4 regions of the Lysinibacillus sp. AR18-8 genome follow, and region 3 is predicted to be linked to each of the others. Evidence: riboswitches for the same ligand, from Rfam matches in the RefSeq annotation. Region 3 holds a riboswitch; each other region holds the start of a gene.

What was found. Region 3 has a riboswitch for cobalamin ahead of BFM98_RS18500 (FecCD family ABC transporter permease). Riboswitches for the same ligand answer to the same signal wherever they lie in the genome.
Region 1: it holds a riboswitch for cobalamin, as region 3 does, so the genes downstream of both, BFM98_RS06120 (hypothetical protein) here and BFM98_RS18500 (FecCD family ABC transporter permease) in region 3, are expected to answer to the same signal.
Region 2: it holds a riboswitch for cobalamin, as region 3 does, so the genes downstream of both, metE (5-methyltetrahydropteroyltriglutamate--homocysteine S-methyltransferase) here and BFM98_RS18500 (FecCD family ABC transporter permease) in region 3, are expected to answer to the same signal.
Region 4: it holds a riboswitch for cobalamin, as region 3 does, so the genes downstream of both, BFM98_RS06110 (ABC transporter substrate-binding protein) here and BFM98_RS18500 (FecCD family ABC transporter permease) in region 3, are expected to answer to the same signal.

The regions. Positions count from the first base shown of each region.
Region 1 covers NZ_MDGU01000006.1:291,042-297,218, forward strand. The annotation lists gene BFM98_RS06115 (elongation factor G) at 1-543, shown strand, start outside; gene BFM98_RS06120 (hypothetical protein) at 680-1,435, opposite strand; cobalamin riboswitch at 1,662-1,845, opposite strand; gene BFM98_RS06125 (GNAT family N-acetyltransferase) at 2,091-2,858, shown strand; gene BFM98_RS06130 (PH domain-containing protein) at 3,021-3,401, opposite strand; gene BFM98_RS06135 (YhfM domain-containing protein) at 3,512-3,832, shown strand; gene BFM98_RS06140 (methyl-accepting chemotaxis protein) at 4,028-5,272, opposite strand; gene aspA (aspartate ammonia-lyase) at 5,432-6,177, opposite strand, start outside.
Region 2 covers NZ_MDGU01000006.1:122,494-128,670, forward strand. The annotation lists gene metE (5-methyltetrahydropteroyltriglutamate--homocysteine S-methyltransferase) at 1-1,277, opposite strand, end outside; cobalamin riboswitch at 1,452-1,631, opposite strand; gene BFM98_RS05330 (Lsa family ABC-F type ribosomal protection protein) at 2,196-3,677, shown strand; gene BFM98_RS05335 (hypothetical protein) at 3,709-4,128, opposite strand; gene BFM98_RS05340 (DUF3888 domain-containing protein) at 4,219-4,959, shown strand; gene BFM98_RS05345 (DinB family protein) at 4,987-5,433, opposite strand; gene BFM98_RS05350 (GNAT family N-acetyltransferase) at 5,503-6,006, opposite strand; gene BFM98_RS05355 (response regulator) at 6,078-6,177, opposite strand, start outside.
Region 3 covers NZ_MDGU01000027.1:44,402-50,578, forward strand. The annotation lists gene BFM98_RS18495 (heme ABC transporter ATP-binding protein) at 1-239, opposite strand, end outside; gene BFM98_RS18500 (FecCD family ABC transporter permease) at 245-1,291, opposite strand; cobalamin riboswitch at 1,438-1,624, opposite strand; gene BFM98_RS18505 (biotin transporter BioY) at 1,778-2,374, shown strand; gene BFM98_RS18510 (YdhK family protein) at 2,478-3,047, shown strand; gene BFM98_RS18515 (response regulator transcription factor) at 3,089-3,790, opposite strand; gene BFM98_RS18520 (sensor histidine kinase) at 3,768-5,162, opposite strand; gene BFM98_RS18525 (NADPH-dependent FMN reductase) at 5,646-6,177, opposite strand, start outside.
Region 4 covers NZ_MDGU01000006.1:284,538-290,714, reverse strand. The annotation lists gene BFM98_RS06115 (elongation factor G) at 1-1,068, opposite strand, end outside; cobalamin riboswitch at 1,251-1,437, shown strand; gene BFM98_RS06110 (ABC transporter substrate-binding protein) at 1,601-2,593, shown strand; gene BFM98_RS06105 (NAD(P)/FAD-dependent oxidoreductase) at 2,646-3,323, shown strand; gene BFM98_RS06100 (S9 family peptidase) at 3,392-5,380, shown strand; gene BFM98_RS06095 (class I SAM-dependent rRNA methyltransferase) at 5,555-6,177, opposite strand, start outside.

The DNA.
Region 1 (6,177 bases), on a different contig from region 3:
TTTGAGCGTGACCATCATGGGCTACTAACAGGCTTCCCTGTAACAGATATTCATTTTACACTTCTAACAGGTCGCGGGCACAATGAACATACATCGGGGGGAGATTTCCGTGAAGCCAGTTTCCGTGCCCTGCGTCAGGGGCTGGAGCAGGCACAAAATGTCCTACTTGAACCCTATTATCGCTTTAAAATGAAAGCTTCAAATGACTTTATCAGTCGTATGATGACTGATATTCAGCAAGCAGCTGGCACGTTCGATGACCCGATTTTATCCGAAACGGATGTTATCCTAACAGGTCGTGCACCTGTTGCCACTTTAATGAGCTACAGCACAACCTTTGCCGCCTATACAAATGGGAAAGGTGCACTCACACTCCAATTTGATGGCTATGATGTGTGCCATAATACAGAGGATGTGATTGCACAGATTGGCTACGATAAAAATGCCGACCCTGAGTATAGTTCCTCTAGTATCTTTTGTGCTAAGGGCAAAGGATATTCGGTTCCATGGCAAGAAGCACAGGCAGCCATGCATTGCCTGTAGGGTGGGCACTTCTGGTATTTCCTCGGCTTCCACGGGTATCCATCGCTCTAGCGCGGGTATTTCTTGCTTGGGCATCAATATATCTCTACCCTGCCATAAGATATTACAAGCCCTCCAAAAAATGGAGGGCTTGTTTTTATAGTGCACCGACAGCTTTCTTTGTTGGATTGTCCAACAAATATGCGGGTTCAACTATTACATAGTCATGCTTGTTCGTAAAATCAATTAGTACCTTACCAGGTTGACTTTTTAATAGTTGTAGATGATCAATTAATTGCAGTAAAAGCTCGTGACCGTTGCCACGTGGATGCCAGTTGAAATGATAATCATTTAACGCTTGCACCGCTTCAATAAATTGGGCATATTCCTGCTGCACAAATGCAATGAGTTTGTCATGATGAGATGCTAAATCATATAAATATGTTTCGTAAAAGCGCATGACAATCGAGCATAATAAGTCATTGACACGAGCGGCACTTAAAACAGGCTTTGGCTCCAATGATAGACGGTCGAGGTTGGGCTTTGCGCGTGTAGAATCAATGCGCGTAATTAAGTGATACGCTTCTCCGTTGACCTCATAGACAATCGGATTGGTCGGCATGTACATCATAAAACTATTCGTCTTTGTTTTTAGTTCATCTGCTATGGCTGCTTTCGCTAAAAGATGACCGTCCACATCCCCATTTTGTATCCAAATAATTTCTTTATTATATAAGATTTGCTCAAAGAAGCGATCATTGCGAATCAGCTTCGTTGCTAATAATTGATCGATCAGAGACTCGACCACCATTCTTGTTTTCGCTTTCTTGGCAACTTCTGTTCGTGGTTGCTTACAAATGTTCAGATCTTCATAAGGCGTTTCCAACGTTGTCGTTACATGAATATTTGTCATACGTGCATCCCCTTTGCGTACATATTTTCAAAACAAAAAGGACTCCCTACTTTTGAGGAAATCCTTCATTTTATCTTCTTTCATCACACAATGCCAAACAAACCCTAAGTATGTGTGAACGAGTTCGATTGTGAACCCTTTCATTTACTATGGGCGTTTGACGTACTGTGACGAACAGAGCATTCTGTTTTGTCAACATGCCACCTCCTATTCCTCGTAGGTTTATGGTGTGTACTCGTAACAGGCAGGTATCCTGACTCATGATCATCGCTTCTTTTCTCCTTCCCGTCCAAAGACAGTGGATACTGAAAAGTCGCTCACATTTACAGTTGCGGGACAGTGTCGGATTTGCACCGACTTCCCTTTTAAGCAAATTGCACGCAATTTGCACCTATTACTACACGCTATTCAGTTGTCAAAGGAATGAGTATATGCACATTCCTATTAGATTACTAAAATCAATTGTAAAGTAGTGTTTTTCTAAAGTCAAATATCACAATATTTTCCAAACTACTAATCATCCTTGCTTTTCGTGCCTGATTGTTTTCTGAAAATTATGGGAGGATATAAAAACGGTGAACTCAGTATTTTTAATCTTTCAATGACTCTATAATAAAAGATAGTGCGCACTACTAATAGTGAAAGGATGAAAGATATGAAAGCAAGTCAACAATTAGTGACGAGTAATTTAGAGGAAAAAATGAAACTATTTACTCAAGCTGTTTCTGGACAAATTATAGAGGAAGCTCATTTTGTCATAGCCAATACAAATATTCCAACTGATACATTTAATTTGCTAGTAGTGAAATCGCCTATGATTCATAAGGAAAATCATCTTAAACAAAGGATTAATCATTTCATTGTTAATAAACTTCCTTTCAACACGTGGGTGGATGCCAACTATCTAAGCGATGATTGGATACAGCTGATAAAAGACTGCAATTTACAGGAAGCTGAACGAAATATGATGATGAAGCTTGACCATACACTTCACACAGGTCCACGAATTTCCAATCATCTTACCATCACAGAAGTAAGCAACAAGGAAGAGCTTCTACAATATAAGGAAGTTTTTCTAAGTTTATTTGGAGAAACAGCAGAAAGAGAAGCATTAGAAACTTATTTTCATAAATTCTCACAGGAAAAGTTAGCATCAAATGCTCGAATGTTTATTGGCTGTTTAAAGGAAATACCTATCGCTACGGGATTATTAATAGACAGTAAACATAGCTATGGGATTTATGATGTGATGACAAAAGATGCGTATAGGGGCAAGGGGTATGGCAGTGAGATGTTTCAATTCCTACTCAGTCAAACAATTGATAAGCGAAAGCCCGTAGTCTTACAGGCATCAGAGGATGGAAAGAATATATACAAACGCTTCGGGTTTAAAGAAGTTGGAGAAATGATTGTCTTTGAATAAGACTTCGGCAAGGCGTTCTTATTTACGCTTATCAGTATTTTCGAGCCTACCGTAATCATGAAGCCGACTTAAAATCCCTTACGCCGTCCTCTTCTGGCACGACAAAAAAGCCTCGCATATTTGCGGGCTTTTGGTTGTGCACATGTACTATTAGCACCTTCATTACGTCCCCAACACATACTGTGCTAAGACGCTTTGCACCTTATAAATATTTGTCGCCTTATTGAAGTTTTTTTGAATCGGTAATGGACTGCCAGACACCCATATTTTAAGCTCTGCATCTAAATCAAATGTTCCAGCTGTTTCGACTGAAAAATGAACGATATTTTTATAGGGAATGGAATGATACTCTGTTTTCTTGCCAGTCACTCCTTGCTTATCAATGAGGATCAATCGTTTATTGGTAAAAATAAACGTGTCTCTAATAATTTTATAGGCGTTCTTGACTGTCTCGTTTGGAATTAATAAATTATGGACCTCCTCCTGTAGTTTTTCTAAATTCACCTCGCTTGCATTGCCGATCAATCCATCAAATAAGCCCACTATCTGTCCCCTTTCACTCTCGTTTATTTAATGTATTACAAAGAAGTGAGAGCTACGACAGGAAATGGTGGTATTATTTAGCCTATAAAGGGGGTGAGTGGTTGCGAATAATGATAGCTGCCTTAGTGTCTCTACTAGCCGTTGTTTTACTAGGATGTAATGAAAAACCAGATGAAGAATTAGCTAAGGTCAGCATTTCTATTGGTGCTAAATTTAACAAGGTGAACACTGATTTTTTTAAAGAATATACGGATGAAGAATCACTTACACTATTCCAACAAGCCATTGCAACAGCTGTCAAAGACGAGGGTATTGTCAATATGGCTTCGCCAGAATATGATGTACAAATAGTGGATAAGGCAGGAAACAAATATGGCTATCATCTTTGGTTAGGTGATAAAGGTCAAAACAGTAGTTTGATGCATGTCTAGGATACGCATACGATCTACACACTATCTGAGGAGTTCACTGGGAAACTAATTGCGCTGGTTCGACCATAAAAACACTTTCCATGTATTCTAGGAAAGTGTTTTTATGGTCAATTAGTGCCATTGTGCGGCTTTTCGTAGTATTGATGAAAAGGCTTATTTAGGGCTTAAAAACCTAGCAACATACCTTTTCATTGCCTAAACCTGAAACTGGTTAGTTAACTTTTGTAAGTTATCCGCTTGGACACTTAAATCCTGTGTGACATGATTAACTGCTTGCATTGAGGCTGTTTGCTCATCCATTGAATGTAAAACAGCTTCTGTATAATTCGATAGCTTGCCCATGCCAGCTGCGATGGTTGTCACAGTGGATGCCACTTCATTGGCGCTACTTGAAAGCTGCTCAGCTGTCGTCGAAATATCCTCCAGCTGACTTGTCATCTGACTAACATGCTGTGAAATTGTGCCAAATGATTTTGTCGCTTCGTCAATGACATACACTCCTTGTTGAACATTTTTCAAATCAGCTTCTACTGATGAGGCTACTTGTTTTGTATCACTTTCTATTCCTACAACTAAATCCACAATTTGCGTAGCAGAGTGCTTTGATTGTTCTGCTAATTGACGCACTTCTTCAGCTACAACGGCAAAGCCTTTACCATGCTCCCCAGCGCGTGCTGCTTCTATGGCCGCATTTAATGCTAGTAGATTTGTTTGATCTGTAATGGTAGTAATCATATCTGTCATTGATTTAATATCTGACATTTTAAGGGATAATTGCTGCATCAATCCACTTGTTTTTTCTGTTGAAGAGGAAATAAATTGCATTTGCTCTTTTGCCACATGTAAAATATTTGCACCATTTCCTGCTATCTCGCTAGCATCTTTCGCATGCACAAACACATCTTGTGTGGCTACTGTAATTCGCTCAATGCCATCAACGGTTTCTTGCATAGATTTAGCACTATCATTAGCCGATTGTGCTGCTTGCTTCAAGCCCTCTGACGTCTTCTCCATTTGTTGATCTACTTCTTCCACAGCAAGCGTAATTTCATTCGTACTCGCAGATAATTCCTCGATGCTTGCCGATAAATCTGTAGAGCTGTGCGCAATTTTTTGTGTCATTGTTCGTAATTGTTCCTGCATCTCTAAAAAGGATTGTGCTAGTTGAGAAATTTCATCATTATCACGAACCTCAATGACAACGGTATCTAATTGACCTGCCGTAATTCCTTGTGCAGCCTCTGTGATTTGTTTGATAGGCTGTATCACTTTGTAGTGGACATACACTGTGTAAGATAGTGTAATAGCGATGCCTACAATCGTTAACACGGTAGAAAACCAATCTAATGTCGTTACATTGGCTAAATCGATAAATAAAATAACGATCATTAAAACATTTAAAACGGAAAAGCCAAGTAAACTCTTTTTTCGTAAACTCATTACAAATTCCCCCAACTAAAATATGTCTTCCATACCATTATTATAGTTGAATAATCCTAAAATACATAAGGATACGCTCTATTTTATATGAGAAAAGGTCTACAAAAAAAGACTATAGACAGCCTTTTAGGGCATGTCTACAGTCCATCATTGCTCGTTTTATTTTAATTTCATGATACTAGAACCCGCAATACCTGGGTGTGTCATTTCATATGGATCTAAAATCAAGTCTAATTGTTCTTTTGTTAGGACGCCTTCTTCAATGCAAAGCTCACGAATTGAACGACCTGTTAAAATAGCTTCACGTGCTAGACGAGCAGCTACTTCATAACCGATGTGAGGGTTAACTGCTGTTAGCACGCCTACACTTTTTTCTACATATTCTTTCATGCGCTCTTCATTTGCTTCAATATCTTTTAAGCAGTTTTCTGTAAACGCACGGAATACATTATTCATAATGCTAATCGATTGGATTAGGTTGAACACTAATACAGGCTCCATTACGTTTAATTCTAATTGACCAGCTTCCGATGCTAGAGAAATTGTATGGTCATTCCCAATTACTTGGAAGGCTACTTGATTCAGCACCTCAGGCATAACTGGGTTAACTTTACCTGGCATAATTGAAGAACCTGGTTGACGAGCTGGTAACAGGATTTCTCCTAAGCCTGCGCGAGGACCAGAAGCCATTAAACGCAAGTCATTAGCAATTTTAGACATATTAATCATACAGATTTTTAAAGCGCCTGATACTTCTGTGTAGGCATCTGTATTTTGTGTTGCATCCACTAAATGCGTTGCACCTTTTAATGGTAAACCAGAAATTTCAGCAAGATGCTCATCAACAGATTTAATGTAGTCTGGGAAGGCATTTAAGCCTGTTCCGACAGCCGTTGCACCCATGT
Region 2 (6,177 bases), on a different contig from region 3:
AAGGCTTGTTGTTGGATCGTTTGTCGCTTCGTAAAATTACTGTGTCGTTCAAAATCTTGCTTTGTCACAGTTTGAACGGCTTGATGAATTAACTTATTTTGGCGGATTGGATGATTTTTTAGAGCCTCAATCGCCTTCATACTTTCTGAAAAATTATGTTGTAAGGAACCATCTTTATCTCGTCTATATTTAGTCAGCCCCGTGATTTCTACGATTTTCTCATCTGCGAAGGCCAGAGACTGCTTTAAAACAGGGTCAAGTTCATTTTCAAGAGAGGTTGTGATTGGAACGTGCTGTAGGTTACTTGATGGTTGAATCCATAGTTCAGCAGCATGACTTAGCTGTTCAATGGCTTGAATTGTCGCATTGACCTCCGCCAGGTTTGAACGCCAAATATCACGGCCATTCACTACCCCTATTCCTAATACTTTATCCTGCGGGAAACCAAATTGACGAAGTGACGCCATATTTCCTTTATAGCCATGAACAAAGTCCAAACCGAATCCTTGAACAGGCAATGTACTTAATGCTTCATAGGCACTTAAAGCTTCGAAATAAGTCTGTAGCATTATTTTAGCCTCAGGAACGGCAGTGGCTAACTGGTCATACATTTCTTTCACCAGCTTTATCTCTGCTGGATCAAGTGTTAAGACGAGGGATGGCTCTTCTAGCTGAATCCAAGTGGCACCTGCATCCACTAATTCTTTTAATACCTGCGTATAGAGTGGTAATAAAGCTAATAAGTACTCAACCTGTGTTAATTTGTTGTAGCCTTTCGTTAACTTATAAAATGTATAGGGACCAATTAGTGTCGGCTTCGCAATGATACCGAAAGTTTCCTTCGCCTCTAAAAAGTCGGCTAACACTTTATTTTCTGTTAGTTGTAAGGCTTGTCCCTCATACTCTGGAACAATGTAGTGATAATTTGTATTAAACCATTTTGTCATTTCACTAGCTACGGCTGTTTTGTCTCCTCTTGCTACACTGAAGTAGGTATGAAAATCGACTTTACCACCTTGCCAGTTAAAGCGCTTTGGAACTAAACCAAACATCAAAGCTGTATCTAACATTCTATCGTAAAACGTAAAGTCGCCAACTGTCACCATATCGATTCCAAGTTGCAGCTGCTTGTTTATTCTTGATAAACGGATTTTCTTTAATTTTTCCTCAAAGTCCTCCTCAGAAAGTTCATTGCGCCAAAATGCTTCTAGTGCTTTTTTCCATTCGCGTTCCTCCCCTATATAGGGATAACCGATCAATGTACTTGTATAGTTCATGTTTTTAAGCTCCTTTTTTAGAAAAAATAAAAAGCCATTCTCCTATTAGGAAAATGGCTGCATGTTAAAATTAATAATGCTAAAACAATACGAAAAAGTATCTACTTTCGCATAAACGTTATCGCACAGTGCCTATTTGGTCACTTTTCACCACCTATTTCCACGTAGGTATTTGGTGTGTACTAGAAATTGGCAGGTCTCCTGACTTTCCATCAACACGCCTCACAGCCTTCCCAGTTTCCCCAGTGGCATTTGTGATTTGCTCCGAATTACAGTTGCGGGACAGCGTCGGATTTGCACCGACTTCCCTTTTAAGCCAAACTTTCATTTGGCACCAAGTCTTACACAATATTCAATTATGCTCCTACTATAGCACATATTTCAGAATAGTAGAAATTATTTTTCAACTATTATATAAATTATTTCTATAAATATTATAGGAATTATTGTATAGTACTAAATGAAAATAAGGTTACATTGTATTCTGTAAAAAAATTTGTTACTATAAAAAGACAATTATGAGAGGACTGATGAATGGACAATGAAGAACTAAACTATATTTTTATTTGAATTGAATGATTTCAAACACAAAATATAGGGTTAGTCTATCCATTTTTAACTATCAGTTTGCATTTTATTTGTCATGACACAAATGGCAAATCGCATTTATTCAGAGAAAGACTAATCCTTCCAATGTACAATTGGAGGGTTTTTTTCTTGCTTTCATAGTTGATTTTGTACCTTTCATTTACCCATAAAGGAGAGGAAAAATATGAGCGATTCAGAAACTATTGTAACGCATGTAACACTCCGTATAAGTCGTTAATATCCATCTGCTTATACGGAGAAATGAACCATAGATGGATAGACCGACTTTGTATGAAAAGTAAACTGTTGCAATACAAAGGAGGAATTATCATGTCCATGATACAAGTACAAAACCTAACTTTTTCTTATCCAAGCAGCTTTGACAATATTTTTGAGAATGTCAACTTTCAAATCGATACGGATTGGAAACTTGGATTTATCGGTAGAAACGGACGAGGTAAAACAACATTCTTTCAGTTGTTATTAGGAAATTATGAGTATAGCGGAAAAATCATCTCTTCTGTAGACTTCACTTATTTCCCCTATCCAGTTTCTGATCCAAATAAATATACCCATGAAATATTTGAAGAAATTTGTCCTCAGGCAGAAGATTGGGAATGTCTACGTGAAATAGCTTACCTACATGTAGATGCGGAGGTCATGTATCGTCCTTTTAAAACATTATCCAATGGCGAACAAACAAAGGTGCTGCTTGCTGCGTTGTTTTTGACAGAGGGTCAATTTTTATTAATTGATGAACCAACCAATCACCTAGACACGGATGCACGAAAGACGGTTTCCGATTATCTTCGCAGGAAAAAAGGTTTTATTTTAATTTCACATGACAGAAGCTTTTTAGATGGCTGTGTTGACCATATCCTATCGATCAATAGAGCCAATATTGACGTTCAAAGTGGAAACTATTCTTCTTGGAAGTTAAATTTTGATCGTCAGCAGGAACACGAAGAAGTAACCAATCAACGACTGCAAAAAGATATCGACCGATTAAAACAATCCTCAAAGCGTTCGTCAGGTTGGTCTAATCAAGTGGAAGCCTCCAAAAACGGCACAACCAATTCAGGTTCCAAACTGGACAAAGGCTTTGTTGGACATAAAGCAGCCAAGATGATGAAACGAGCGAAGAACCTGGAATCCAGACAACAAAGAGCTATTGAGGAAAAATCAAAACTACTAAAAAATGTTGAAAAAACCGAGTCATTGAAAGTAGAGCCATTGGCATATCCATCAAAAGAAATGGTTGTTGTCACGGATGTATCGATTCGGTACGATGACCATATCGTGAATAAGCCTATTAGCTTCAAAGTGGCACAAGGGGATCGAGTTGTTTTAGATGGCAAAAATGGAAGCGGAAAAAGTAGTATGTTAAAACTTATTCTAGGTAAGCCCATCCAACATACAGGCTCGATAAAGTTAGCTTCAGGTCTAGTCATTTCCTATGTTCAGCAGGATACATCCCATTTAAAGGGATTGCTATCGGAATTTATTGAAGAGCATGGTATTGATGAGACGCTATTTAAATCAATCCTGCGCAAGATGGATTTTGAGCGTATTCAATTTGAGAAGGATATCTCTCATTATTCTGGTGGGCAAAAGAAAAAGCTGCTGATTGCTAAAAGCTTGTGTGAGAAGGCTCATTTATATATTTGGGATGAACCACTCAATTTTATTGATATCTATTCACGCATGCAGATTGAAGAGCTCATAAAAAGCTCTCATCTCACAATGGTGATTGTTGAGCATGATCAGGCATTTCAACAAACTGTAGCAACGAAAACGATAGCGATGTCGTAAAGAGAAGAATCCATTTATGGATTCTTCCTTTTTAATGATATTGAAACCAATGGATCCATTTAGAATTCGTCTCTTTTACGAGATATAGCTCACCTAGTGATGCACTTTGCGCTGGCAGTAATCTTGGAAACCTTAATCGAACAAACCAGGAGTGATTAGCCACATTTTCTCCACAGAAGTTCACCGCTATTTTATAGTAGTTCTCCTCCATGCCAGTTAATATGGGCATGGGCTTTATCACCTCAATTTGCCACTCCTGATAATCAGGGCTTGAGCCATATACTTTTGGAATGATGTCAGCTAATGCTTGACTAAGCTCGTCTTTGTCTTTCTCCGTTGTTTTCATCAATACATCTGGATTTGGACATTTTAAGCCTTCAGGTTCTGATCCCGAAGTAGCTGTTGGAAATAACAAAAGCATACATAAAAAGGGCATTATTATTTTTTCCATTGTTCAACTCCCTTTCTTTAAAAATGCTCGATAATTTACTGTGATTGGTGCACTCTATAAAGTATCATCCTGCAGAAAGGTCACTATTCCATGAAAAAATTTGCTTATGTTTTAATGGCTATCTTCACTATGTTCATTCTGCCATGTAAGATTTATGCGCAAAGTAAACAAGCTGATGAGCAACTAATCAGGGACACATTCATTACAATCCTTAATCCATTTATTGAAAAGGAAATTGATCATTACTACGGCTATCCTAAGCAGTATGGCTTGTATGATGTGAAAATTTTAAAAATTGTCAAAGAAAGTCAGTTTAGCTTTAAAGTTAGCGTGGAAGTTACGACCTTTGAGCATGCACATTCCCCACCCTACAGTAAGGAAATCATTACGTTTGAAGTCAGTCCAACTGGTGTCAGTACACTTCGCTATATACATGAGACAGATGATGTAGAAAAAGCAATAAACGCATTCTATAGGGCAACACTGTTAGATATACAGCAGAGTTTTAAGCTAGACTTAGCATCGTATACTTCCTACCGATACGATCAATTGCAATATCAAGCTGAAATTAATAATGATATGAAATCCCTTGCTAGGATTGCAGAGGAAATAGTGACCCATATTTTATTTCCTGAGCGAAAGATTCCCTACAAAAATGTCATAGACCCTGTCACTTTTATCAAGGGTAATATAGGTTATATGCTCTTTAAAAGGGCGGATGGTACAAATGTAAGCTATCAGCTGCAAAAGAAAGACGGCACATGGATCGTAACAGATAAAACAAGTAAGCCAGGTAGGAAAATGGAGGATCTGTTACCGTGGTATATATAGAAAAATGAAGCCAACTGATTCCATCAGTTAGGCTTCATTTTTTAAGAGCGTTTGCATCATACTTTTTATAATTCCCATGTGAAAATTTTCATGGTTCATATGAAAGACAACCATATCGCCTAATGTTTTCATACCTAAAAAAGGTTCTTTAAGCGGTTCATGTAGATGTCCTGCACAAGTTTGTTCAATAAGAATTGGTTGTTCCTCTAGGAGCATAATTATTTGATCCATTGTTGGCGGTTGCTCAGTCCAGTTATCTGGTTTACTGCCACTAGGAAACATTACATGATAGGATAGGGGCAAATGCCTTTCTTGTGTGACAGCTGGAAAAACGGTATGATCCCAACCAACTAATAGATGACCAGCATTCCAACGAATATTGTTATGATGTCCAGCGGGTATCTGATCAGCAATATTCTCAGGGATCGTACGTAGAAATTCAACAGTCCAATTACGCCACATTTTCATTTGCATAAATAATTGCGCTTCGTTTATATACTAGCTCCCTTTCTACACGTTTTCAGTTATATTCAATACCATGGATTAAATTAATTTATAGTAAATTACGGTTGCTTCTAATTCTCCATCTGGTGAAATAGTATATTGCGGAATTTTCCCTACTTCTTGATAATCTAATGATTTATATAATTTATTAGAAGGATCCCCTTCTCTCGTATCTAAAACTAACAAGGAGCGGTTTTCTTGTTTTGCTCGTTCCTCTGCTTGTTGCATCAGCGCTCGTCCAATACCGTTGCGTCTAAAGTTGGGGTGTGTCATTAACTTGCAAATTTCAGCACGATGAATGCCATTTGGTTTGCTAGTTAAATGCATTTGAATACTACCTGCAATTTCATTATTTATTTTCGCAATGAACAGTAAGACATCTGACGCTAAGACAGATTGCCAATATTTTATCGCTTGTTCTTGTGTGAGTGGAGGTAAAAAACCTACGGATGCTCCTTCATCTACGACCATAATCAATAATTCAGTAAGCTTCTCCAAATCTTGCTCAATATGGTGAAGCTCAATTATTTCAATCTTTTGCATGCCGAAAGCATCTCCTTTTTATAAAATTATTACCTACTATTAAAACAGAAATTACTTTTCCGAAATCGTTTCTAAACGTTGAGTAAGAACTCGTTGTATTTTCTATAAAATTTTTCTGGCACAGCGAGATCAATTTCAGCTAATTTTGCCTCTATAGATTCAAAGAATTTT
Region 3 (6,177 bases):
ACAGCCAAATTTTTCGCAATTGCTTTACTTGATTGCTTTAATATATCTTGCTCATTTAATACTACTGATCCACTTTCAGGTTTTAGGAGACGATACATATTTTTTAACAATGTTGATTTTCCGCTCCCATTAGGACCAATTAATCCAACAAATTGCTTTTCTTTTATTTGAATGCTTACATCATGCAGTATACGCTGATCGTAAATGGAGAATGATACTTTTTTCGCTTCTAATGTCATGGAAGTTAATCTCCTTCACCGAAAGAATAGTTGTTACGACGGAGAAGCCAAATGAAAAATGGTCCTCCACAAAAAGCTGTAATAATACCAATTGGCATTTCCTGAGGAGCAATAATAATTCGAGCAAAGGCATCTGCCCATACTAAGAATATTCCACCTATTAAAGCACTGATAGGTATTACGTATTTATAGTTTGAGCCCACAATTAAACGCACAATATGGGGAATAATCAATCCCACAAATCCTATAGAACCACTAACTGCGACAAGCACACCTGTTAATAGAGATACTAGTAGTATTAACTGAATACGGAATTGCTGAAGATTAACGCCTAATGTCACTGCCGCCTCTTCTCCTAGTAATAATAAATTTAAATTGCGATAGTGTAGCCACAGTAGCCCAAATACAACCAAGAATACGAAAGCTGGAATCACAATATTATTCCATTTGGCTCCAGCTAAACTACCTAGCATCCAAAACATAACAGCCTTTAAGGCCCCTTCTTGCTTTGACATCATTAAAATAAAGTTAGAGATAGCCGTTAAGATAAAGGACACAGCCATGCCTGCCAATAGCAAGCGGAAAATAGAGACACGTCCCCCAACACGTGATAAGAAAAAGACAAGTGCAATGGCAAGTAATGAACCAAGGAATGCGGATACTGAAAGAGCGTAAATACCTAAAAATGAAAAGGCTCCTAAAATAATCACAGAAGTAGCTCCGACAGCTGCCCCTGAAGAAATCCCTAGAATATACGGGTCTGCAATAGAATTACGTACTAGTGCCTGAATGGCTGCCCCTGCAATAGCTAACCCCGCTCCTACTATCGCAGCTAGCAAAACACGAGGTGCTCTTATTTGCCAGATGATGATTTCCTGAGAGCGACTCCAATCTTGCTCGATCGAATTTTGTATAAAAGGAATTTTAGAAAGAATAACTTTCCATACATATAACGGTGTAACTGAAACTGAGCCAACCATTACAGCAAAGGTCATTGAAACAATTAATACCATGAAAAGTACGAAGGAAAATAACATAAATTTTTTATTCATCTGTTTTAAACTCCTACTGAATATTGATGAATGAAGCAATAAAAAAAGGTATCCCATGCGAAAATGCGCATAGAAATACCCAAGATTAAACAAAGTCAGAAAAATATCCAGCTATTGTCCGTAATTGCTTGCATCCTCGTGGGCATTACAGGTATTACTAAATGGCAGGTCTCCTGGCTTCGATTCACTATCCTATAATTGCCTTCCCATTCTTAAACAGTGGCAAATCATATTATAGGATTCCTCGTTACAGTTGCGGGACAGCGTCGGACTTCCACCGACTTCCCTTTTAAGTGACATTCAAAATGTCACACCAATAGTATTTGAAGTTATAAAATTGTGACGGTTCTATCATACATTTTTATAGATAGATAGTCTACTTCAATTTAATTCAACAATTGAGTTAACTTATATAAATAATAAGGTTGACACAAATACATTCGTTTTTTACACTAGCAGTAATAACTTATAAAACGAGGTGAAATCATGGCAACTGTTACACAACATAGTCACCATAAGTTAAGAACTGTTGACATTACCTACATTGGATTATTTACAACGTTAATGATGGTGGGTGCTAATATCACTTCCTTTGCACCTTTTATGGTAGTTGGTGGTGTACCCATTACGCTTCAAACCTTCTTTGCAATTTTAGCAGGGCTTATTCTTGGTAGTAGAAAAGGTGCGCTCGCCTGCACAATTTATATGTGCGTAGGATTGGCAGGAGCTCCTGTCTTTGCTCGTTTCGGTGGTGGAATTGGCCAAATTTTAAGCCCTACCTTTGGGTTTATTATTACATTTATATTTGCGGCATTTGTTGCGGGGTTAATCGTAGAACGAAGCGGAACAAAGAAAAGTTTTATCGTAGCTGCTTTGGTAGCAACGGCTATAAATTATTTGATAGGAACAAATTGGATGTTTTTTGCCTATAAGCTATGGGCAAGTGCGCCAGAGAATTTTTCATATAAGCTCGCTTGGCTTTGGATGATTCCTCCACTACCAAAAGATATTATTTTAGCTATTTTTGCTGGTATCTTCGCCCATAGATTACAAAAAACATTGAAGATCATGCCCATTCAATAGCATATCTCCCCGCCAGACTAAAGAAATGTTTTTCATAGGTTATATCCATCGTTTCTGCACATTTATTTGCTACATTAGGAGCACATAGTGAGGAGGATATCATATGAAATTCAATAAAAGATGGTCAGTCGGACTATTATCAGTAGTCGCTCTAATTAGTTTATCGGCTTGTACAGAGGATCAAACAAAACCTGCGTCCACTTCTAATGAAGCTGCTGAAGAAATGGATCATTCTACAATGAACCATTCAAGTTCTGGCGAAGTACCAGTAACGTTAAAAAAAGCTGAAAATCCGAAATTTCCTATAGGAAGCACAGCCATTATTACAGATGGACATATGGAAGGTATGAAAGGGGCCGAAGCAACAATAGTAGGTGCCTATACTACAACTGCCTATGTTATTTCCTATGAGCCTACAACTGGTGGAAAGCGAATAGAAAAGCATAAGTGGGTAATTCATGAAGAATTAATTGACCCACAAGAAGCACAACTGGCTCCTGGAACAGAAGTAAAAACGGACGCAACACATATGGAAGGTATGGAAAATGCGACTGTCCTTATTGACGAGGCTGTGCAAACAACTGTATATATGGTTGATTATACTTCCACTACAAGTGGTGAAGCTGTAACAAATCATAAATGGGTAACAGAAGAAGAGCTTAGTCCAAAATAATAGAAATAACCTCTACCTTCAATTCTGGTAGAGGTTATTTTCTAGCTTTTATGTTCCATTTGCTTTCTCTTTGCAGACTTATGCCATTTATAGCCGATGCCCCAAACGGTTTGCAAGTAATCATCCGCCGGAAAACCACTTTTTCTTAATTTTTCTCGTAAATTACGTACATGTGAATCAATGGTACGATCTTCAATCGTTACATCATATCCCCAAACGGCATGTATAAGGTGTTCTCTAGAAAATGCTCTATTTTGATAATCTAAAAATAGGGCGAGCATGGCAAATTCCTTTGGTGTTAATGGAATTGCCTTATGTTGAAAATATACTTCAAAGGACTCTCTATCTAAACAAAGCCCTTCAAAGTTAATCACTTTTTCTTCAGATATCGTTCTTCTTAATACAGCATGTATGCGTGCTAACAATTCTTCCTCATCAAAAGGCTTTAAAACGTAGTCATCAGCACCAAGATTTAAACCTTTTACAATATCAGCGTGTTCTCCTTTTGCAGTAAGCATAATGATAGGAACATCCCAAAACTTCCTAATTTCCTGGCAAACCTGCCACCCATCCATCTCTGGCATCATAATATCCAAAAGAACTAAATCCACATGCTCTTCTTCTAAAAAATGCAATGCCTCTTGTATAGAAGACATTGCTCTACAATTAAATAGTGGTTCCAAATAAAGGGTTAATAAATCTAACATTCTTGGTTCATCATCAATGCATAAAATCGTTTTCATTCATTTCTACTCCTTTAAATGATAATTCAAAAGTAGTCCCTTTATTTATTTCACTTCTAACCTTTATTTCTCCCCCATGTGCTTGTACTAGCTCCTTGACAATAGCAAGCCCAAGTCCAGATCCACCTAAAGCACGACTACGTGATTTTTCCACTCGATAAAACCGATCAAAAATATACGGTAAATCCTTCTTTGGAATTCCTTTCCCTGTGTCTTCAACGATGATGCTTAAAATTCCACTGTCTTGTTTTACAGTGACTGTAGTCATATCTCCTGGTGCACAATAGATTAATGCATTATTTAATAGATTAATCAGAATTTGCTCAAGTCTTGCTTCATCTGCACATAGTGTTAAGCCATTATCACAACGTACAACTAAATAGATACCTTTATCTTGAAAAGCGGGACTTAATTTTTCTTCAATGCTTGTAAAAAACGGCTCTAAATGTAAGCAATGTTTTTCAATTACAAATGAGTTTTCATCCATTTTCGCTAAATCAAATAAATCTTTGATTAATCTAGAAAGTCTATTTGTTTCTTCTATTATAATAGCTAAATACTTTTGACGATCTTGCCCTGTTAAATCCCGTTTAGCAAGAATGTCTGTATAGCCTTTAATAAAAGTTAGCGGTGTACGAAGCTCATGTGCAATACTCGATAAAAACTCCTTACGCTCTTGCCTTAGATGATTTAAATCATTGGATAAAAGCTGGATAGCATTTGATAAATCCCCAAGCTCATCTTTTCCATTCGTAGAAAGAGCAACTGTAAAATCACCCTTACTCATTTTCAATGTAGCCTCTTTCATTTGAATAAGTGGCTTAGCCAGCTTACGAGATAGAACAACAATGACTGCAATACTGACTAGACCAGATACAATACCCACGATGAGAAAATGCTTATTCAGCCGTTTCATTAATGCATGGATGGAATCGGTATTTTGAAACATAAATACATAGCCAATCGTTCCTTGCTGATTTTGAATAGGGCTTATAGTCGCAATTGCTTTAACTTCTTGCCAATTGTCTTGTAAAACCCTTCCTTCATAAGGTATTTCCCCCTCTATTTCACGAATCAGATCACTGATTTCTTGATGTGGCTGTGAGGATGCAAGGATTGTCCCGAAATGGTCAGTCACCACGACATCTGTACTTGCTTCTGATTCCATAAGAACGACATGTGCTAGTGTTTCATTATTGAAGTTCTGTTCTAATATAGTACGATGTGAATTTCCTCTCGCTTGTAAACGCTCTAGTTCCTCTTCCACTCTAGAATTCGTCAAGGAAACATGCAAAAAAAACATCATAAAGGTTTCAATACAAAACAATGTGATGAAGAAGATAATGCCCAGCTTTAATGATAATTTTCTCATCCGTAACCACCATTTTAGAATTTCTTAAAAGTATATCTTGAAAGTGTGAAGATTTCATGCAGAAGTAGCATCTTTCCAAACAAAAAATGCCCATAAGTATATTGTATACCTATGGGTCATAGTATTGAACATTCATTAGAATTTGTATGAAAAAGGCTTGCCGTTTCACAAGAATTACCATCTTAGCAAAGATTTTATGGGTAACTAATCACTTCTCCAAGTGCCTATCATTTCTCTAATGGGCTATTTTATCCGCTACTGCTAATATGAAAAATAATCTCTTGATGTATGGTTGATGGGAGAGGAGCTAGCGTCACAGAGTAGACCCTAGAGCGAACGGAATTGAGGGAAGCGGCATCGGACGCTAGCGGAAACGAAATCAACCATTCGCCTTAACAAAAGAGCTTTTTTTGCTAGTGACATCCTCTTTTTTTCAACAATATAACCCATAAGTATATTGTATACTTATGGGTTATATTTTAATTAAACGTATTTTTTTGCCCAACTTAAGAAATTATCAATAACTACGTCAAGGAATTTCACTGTACCTTCATCAGTTAAATTGCCTTCTTCATCAAATTTAGTGTGAACAGCACCAATATAAACGTCATTACCGCTAAGTAATGGTGAGTTAATGCCTGGAGAGAATAAAATATCACGTAAATGTAATTGTGCTTTTACAGTACCTAAATTCCCCATTGATGCACCCATAATGATAGATGGTTTGCCAATCATTACTTTATCTACACGAGATAGCCAATCAATAGCATTTACCATAACCCCAGGAACTGTACCATTATATTCTGGTGTAACCCAAAGTACAGCGTCTGCAGCTTTTACTTTTGCTTTAAAATCAAGAACTGCTTGTGGAGCCTCATTTTCAATATCTTGATTATACATTGGTAGGTCCTTTAAGCTTAATACTTCAAGATCTAACTTTTCTGTATAACGTTTTTGAATAAATTGAGCTAATTGCATATTATAAGATTCTTTACGGATACTACCTACGATTGCT
Region 4 (6,177 bases), on a different contig from region 3:
TGCTTCGAGTAACCGGAAAATCTGTAGCACTTCCTTGATATGCTGATCACCCTCATATTGAACCTTTGCCTGTAAGGTTGGGACAAGTTCATAGGGCTGTGATAGCATCGTTGTACCGATTCGATCCCCAATGTTTGCCTGGCTCAGTCCTTTGATAGCGAAAATTTCTCCTGCCTCTACCTGTTGAACGGTCTCAAAGCGACTGCCGTTATAAAGGCGAATTTCGGTCACTTTTTCTGTTACTTCGTCAAATGAAAATTCATCTCGTACATGCAATGAGCCCTTGGTTGCCTTCATAAAGGTTAAACGCTGGTGACCATCATGACGAATCTTAAAAACCTCGCCCTCAAATGGGGCATCCTTGTCAAAATGGGAAGCCGTTAACAGCGGGAGCTGGTCAAGAAATTCCTGAATGCCCTCATCCTTTAAGGCCGAGCCAGCAAAGCAAGGGAAGGCACCTTCATTTTTAATCATTTCCTTTAATTGAGCAAGACACTGTTCATGCTCCAATGACTCATTTAGAAAGGCATCAAGCAATTTTTCGTCGCGCTCCGCCAGCCATTCCATAATATTATTTGATACATAGTCTGCTCGCAGTGGCTCATCGATGAGCAATACATGCTGAGAGCAATCTTTGCGAAGCTGTCTGATGACAGCCTCCATATTGGCACCCTCACGATCCATTTTATTGATAAAGAAGAAGGTAGGGACATGGTATTGACGTAAAAGTTGCCACACTGTTTCTGTATGGCCCTGTATCCCTTCGACAGCGCTAATGATAATAATGGCATAATCCATCACACGAATAGCACGCTCCATCTCAGGGGAGAAATCGACATGCCCTGGCGTATCAATCAATGTGTATGTATCATCGCCAATATTCATGCGCCCTTGCTCGGCAAATATCGTAATGCCTCGTCTGCGCTCTAGCTCATGATGATCAAGAAAGGTATCCTGATGATCAACTCGCCCCCGTGCTTGAATACTATTTGTATGAAAAAGCACTTGCTCAGAGAAGGTCGTTTTTCCTGCATCCACGTGCGCAAGTACACCGATCGTTTTGTACATAAGAAATCCTCGTTTCTATAGAATGCTATCTTTTTATTGTAACAGAATACTAGCTTCTATATTTCTTGTAAAATAGTTCGTCTTTATGTCAAAATAGTGCTAATATAATGATGATTATACTTTTAGTGTCATACTACTGATTGCGCGATAAATTTTCTTCTGCTAGTCTATCAATAGTATTGACCATTATAGAACGTATTGGTGCAAATGGCATTTGTCATTTGCTTAAAAGGGAAATCGGTGCAATTCCGATGCTGTCCCGCAACTGTAAATGGGGAGTCTATACAGAATGCCACTGTAGTGAAACTATGGGAAGGCGTATAGATGATGAACCTAAGCCAGGATACCTGCCAGTATGTATTTTTTGACTAAGAACCACGAGGATGGGGATAGTGATGAAGGTAATGATACCGTTATTTCACTATGCTACTCTCTTGGCGACAAGAGGGTTTTTTTATGCCCTTCCAACTACCTTAGTAGTAAAGAAGTCTCTGATTTCTTTCTATATTTTAACAGCAAAGGAGAAAAGGACATGAAGAAATGGAAAAGTATATGGCTGATGATGATCATTGCCTTGGTCGCTGTTTTAGGGGCTTGTAACGCAAAGGACAAAACGGAATCAGCTGCACAAGGTGAAAAGGTTGAGCCATCTGAGGCGGCAGCAGCAGTAACCATTGAAAATAATGACACAACTCAAACATATACGGAAGCACCAACAAAAGCGATTAGCTTAAATCAGCATGTGACAGAAATTATGCTAGCACTTGGTTTAGAGGATTCTATGGTAGGGACAGCTTACTTAGATGATAAAATCTATGAACCACTGCAAGAGGCATACGATAAGGTCCCTGTTCTTTCCGATCAATACCCAACGAAGGAGCAAGTCATCGATGCCGAGGCAGATTTCCTATATGCTGGCTGGAAAAGTGGCTTTGGCGAAAAGGGTGTAGGCACACCAGAAGAGCTTGAAGAATTAGGCATCCATACGTATTTACATACGGCTTCCAACATGACAAAGCCAACAATAGAGGATATTTTCACAGATATTCGCAATATCGCGAAGATTTTCCGTATTGAGGATCGTGGCGAAGCTTTAATTGAGCAAATGACGAAAGATGTAGAGGCAGTACAAGCTAAATTACCAAAAGATAGCGAAAAATTACGTGTTCTTGTGTTTGATAGCGGTGAAAAGGATGTATTTACAGCTGGTCAAAACTTTATGAATGAGCTTGTGACAATCGCGGGTGGACAAAATATCTTTGGTGATGTGGAATCAGGCTGGACAACTGTGTCGAAGGAAGATGCAGTAGACCGCAACCCAGAGGTAGTTGTCGTGATTGATTACGGTGAAACAACGGCAGACCAAAAGATCCAATTCTTAAAAAATGATCCAGCCTTAAAGGAGATGGAAGCAGTCAAAAATGAGCGCTTTGTCATCCTGCCACTTTCAGCAGCGTCTGAAGGGGTTCGTGCGGCAGAGGCCATTGAAATTTTAGCAAAGGGCTTCTATCCTGAAAACTTTTAATCCATTCGAGCTAGCGTTTTTGCTAGCCCCTTTTTTATAAGGAGCGATAAAAATGAACGCATTTCAAAAAAATGTACCAGATCAAACATTTGAAACACTGAACCGTCATGGTGAGTTTACCCGTCTAGCCGTTAGCCCTGGCATTATTAATAAGCATTATACTCCTGCACAATTCCAAAAAATAGCCGAAATTGCTGGCGAAAAGGGGGCGATAAAATATTCTGCTTCCTATAGTATACTCGTATCCATACCAACGTGCGATGCCACGGAAGCGGTGCAAGCCTTACAGGAAGCAGGTCTTTATGTTGCTCCCTCTGGTTCAATCATAGCCATGAAGGCCTGCGATTTTTGTGATGGGGAGAAAATGGAGGCTGCTCCGATAACCGAACAGCTCTATCATGCCATAGAGGGGATGAAGGTACCTGCAAGAGTGCGTGTCAATATTAATGGCTGTGCATCAGCTTGCTACAATGCAGTCTATGATGATATTGGACTCGTTTACCAACAAGAAAGCTTTGATGTCTATTTAGGGGCAGTACCAATGGGAGCAAAGGCACAGGCAGGCACGTTATTCGCTAAGAGGGTAGACGTCACACAAATTGAAGATTTTTTACTGCACCTGATAAATCTTTATAAGGAGCATGCTCGCCCAAATGAGCCCTATTATAAATTTTATCGCAGAACAAAGTCAGCGGAATATTGGGAACTAGTAAAAAATTCAATTAAATAGAGGAATATTACTTAGGGTGTCGAAGTATTGTAGTAAGACAGAAAATTACAATACAAAGGAGCAAGAACATGACATCGAAACAAGGGATTCAACCAGAAGATCTTTATCACTTAAAATCAGTAGCAGATCCACAGCTTTCACCAGATGGGACAGAGGTAGTTTATGTAGAGACTCGTATGGACGAGAAGAAAAACGACTATATATCGAATTTGTTTTACATAAACTTGAAGGACAAAACACCACAGCAATGGACATTTGGTGAAGATAGAACGAGTTCCCCTGTTTGGTCACCAGATGGCAGTCAAATTGCATTTTTGTCAACGAGAACAGGTAAGTCGCAAATTTATGTTCTTTCGAAAGCAGGTGGAGAGGCAAAACAGGTGACACATTGTAAAAATGGAGCGACCTCCCCTGTCTGGTCACCATGTGGCAAGAAAATTGCTTTTTCAGTCGTGCTAGGGAAAGATGAAACCATCCTAGATAAAGCGGAGGATGAGAAGAAAAAGGACAAAGAACTAAAGCCACTAGAAATTGAGAAAATGAAACACAAATCGGATGCTGGTGGATTTATTGATAGGGAGCAGTTTACCCATATTGCCATTGTCAATGTGGCATCAGGAGAGCTAGAACAAGTGACAGAAGGCAAAGAGTACTGCCATCTGGGTACTTGGTCGCCAGATGGCAAATACCTTACGTACTTAGCAGATAAGGCAGAGGATTTAGATTTCTCATTTAATGTGGATATCTATTTATTGGAGTTAGAATCTAAGCAGAGTCACAAGCTAACAGAAGGTTCGGGTGCTTATTACCAAACAGCTTGGTCTCCGAATAGTCGCTATCTTTCTTTTGTAGGTGGAGAACGTGAATTTGAAAATGCCACACAAGCAAAGCTTTGGATTTATGACATGGAGCAAAAACTACTAAACTGTGTAACAAGTGAATTTGATGCACCTGTTGGTGATTATGTCATCGGTGATTTCCTGCAAGGTGTAGCGTCACCACGTGTGCAATGGATGAATGATAATCATAGCTTCTACTTCCAAGTCACAGATCACGGCAATGCGGCGATTTATTACGGAAATGTAGATGGCGAAATTTACCCAGCTATCCATGATGATCAATATGTCTATGGCTTCTCACTTGATGCGCAAAACGATCAGGCTATTGCGGCTATTAGCACAACGACCAATCCAGGCGATCTGTTTTATGTGAACCTAAAAACAGGTGACAAAGAACAGTTGACGTCCATTAATGAAGATTTTTTAAAAACCAAAACATTAGCTGTTCCAGAGAGTATCGAATTTGAAGGTGCAGAAGGCTGGAAGGTAAATGGCTGGATTATGAGGCCAGTTGGCTATGAAGCAGGGAAGAAATATCCTCTCATTCTTGAAATCCATGGTGGTCCGCATGCAATGTATGGCAATACCTACTTTAATGAATTCCAAATCCTTGCTGCACAAGGCTTTGCAGTGCTTTATACTAATCCGCGTGGTAGTCATGGCTATGGCCAAAAATTTGTTGATGCAGTACGTGGCGATTATGGTGGTAATGATTATGCGGACTTAATGGCAGCGATAGACTACGCTCTGGAGCACTATGATTTTATTGATCAAGATCGTCTAGGTGTAACTGGTGGAAGCTACGGTGGTTTTATGACCAACTGGATTGTGGGCCATACAAATCGCTTTAAAGCAGCTGTGACGCAGCGCTCCATTTCGAACTGGATTAGCTTTGCTGGTGTCAGTGATATCGGCTATTATTTTACAGACTGGCAAATTCAAGCAGGACTCGATGATATAGAGAAGCTATGGCATCATTCGCCACTGAAGTATGTAGACAAAGTGGAGACACCATTATTGATTTTACATGGTGAAAAAGACTATCGTTGTCCAATTGAGCAGGCAGAGCAATTGTTTATCGCCTTAAAATATCGTAAAAAACAAACAAAATTCGTGCGTTTCCCTGAGGCGAATCATGAACTTTCAAGAAGTGGAAAGCCTACATTACGAATTAATCGACTTGAATATATCCGTGATTGGTTTGTGAAATATCTATAATCGGGTGGCCTAAGAAGAGAACATCTTCTTAGGCTACTTTTAATAGAAAGGCTCTGTTTGTTTATAACGTTTCAATCTTTTGGAACCTTTATTGTAGAGGTACCGAACCTCCTTAGGTAGAATCAACTTTTCCTTACATAAAAAGAATCACACCTTGGTGTGATTCTCAATTGGTTAGTCGATTTTCTGGATGAACACGACCTTCAGATAATTAAATTCAGGGTATTCACGTGGTACACGGAAATCCTTCGGTAAACCGTATTCCTCGACAATTTTATAGCGTGTACGAGTCTCTTTAAATGCTTGGTCAATAAAGCCTTTGAACTTTTTCATGCCAAAGCTGGCATTATTTGTGGAAGCCACAATGATGCCGTTTTTAGCGGTAATGGCAATCGTGTCCTTTAGTAATTTAGGGTAGTCCTTTGCCGTTGAAAAGGTCATTTGCTTCGTACGTGCAAAGCTAGGTGGGTCTAATACGACAAGGTCAAACTGTAAAGCATGGCGTTGTGCATATTTAAAATAATGGAAGACATCCATGACTTTTATATCCTGTGCCTCATAATCAATATGATTGACACTAAATTGCTCAATCGTTTTGGCTAGACTGCGCTTTGCCACATCTACACTCGTTGTCTTGATGGCTCCTCCTAGAGCGGCTGCCACAGAAAATGCTCCTGTATAGGAAAATGTATTCAGCATGTCTGTATTGTTGGCATAACGCTCACGAATAGCCAATCGTACCTCACGTTGATCGAGGAAAATCCCTGTCATGGCGCCATCGTTTAAATGCACCGCAT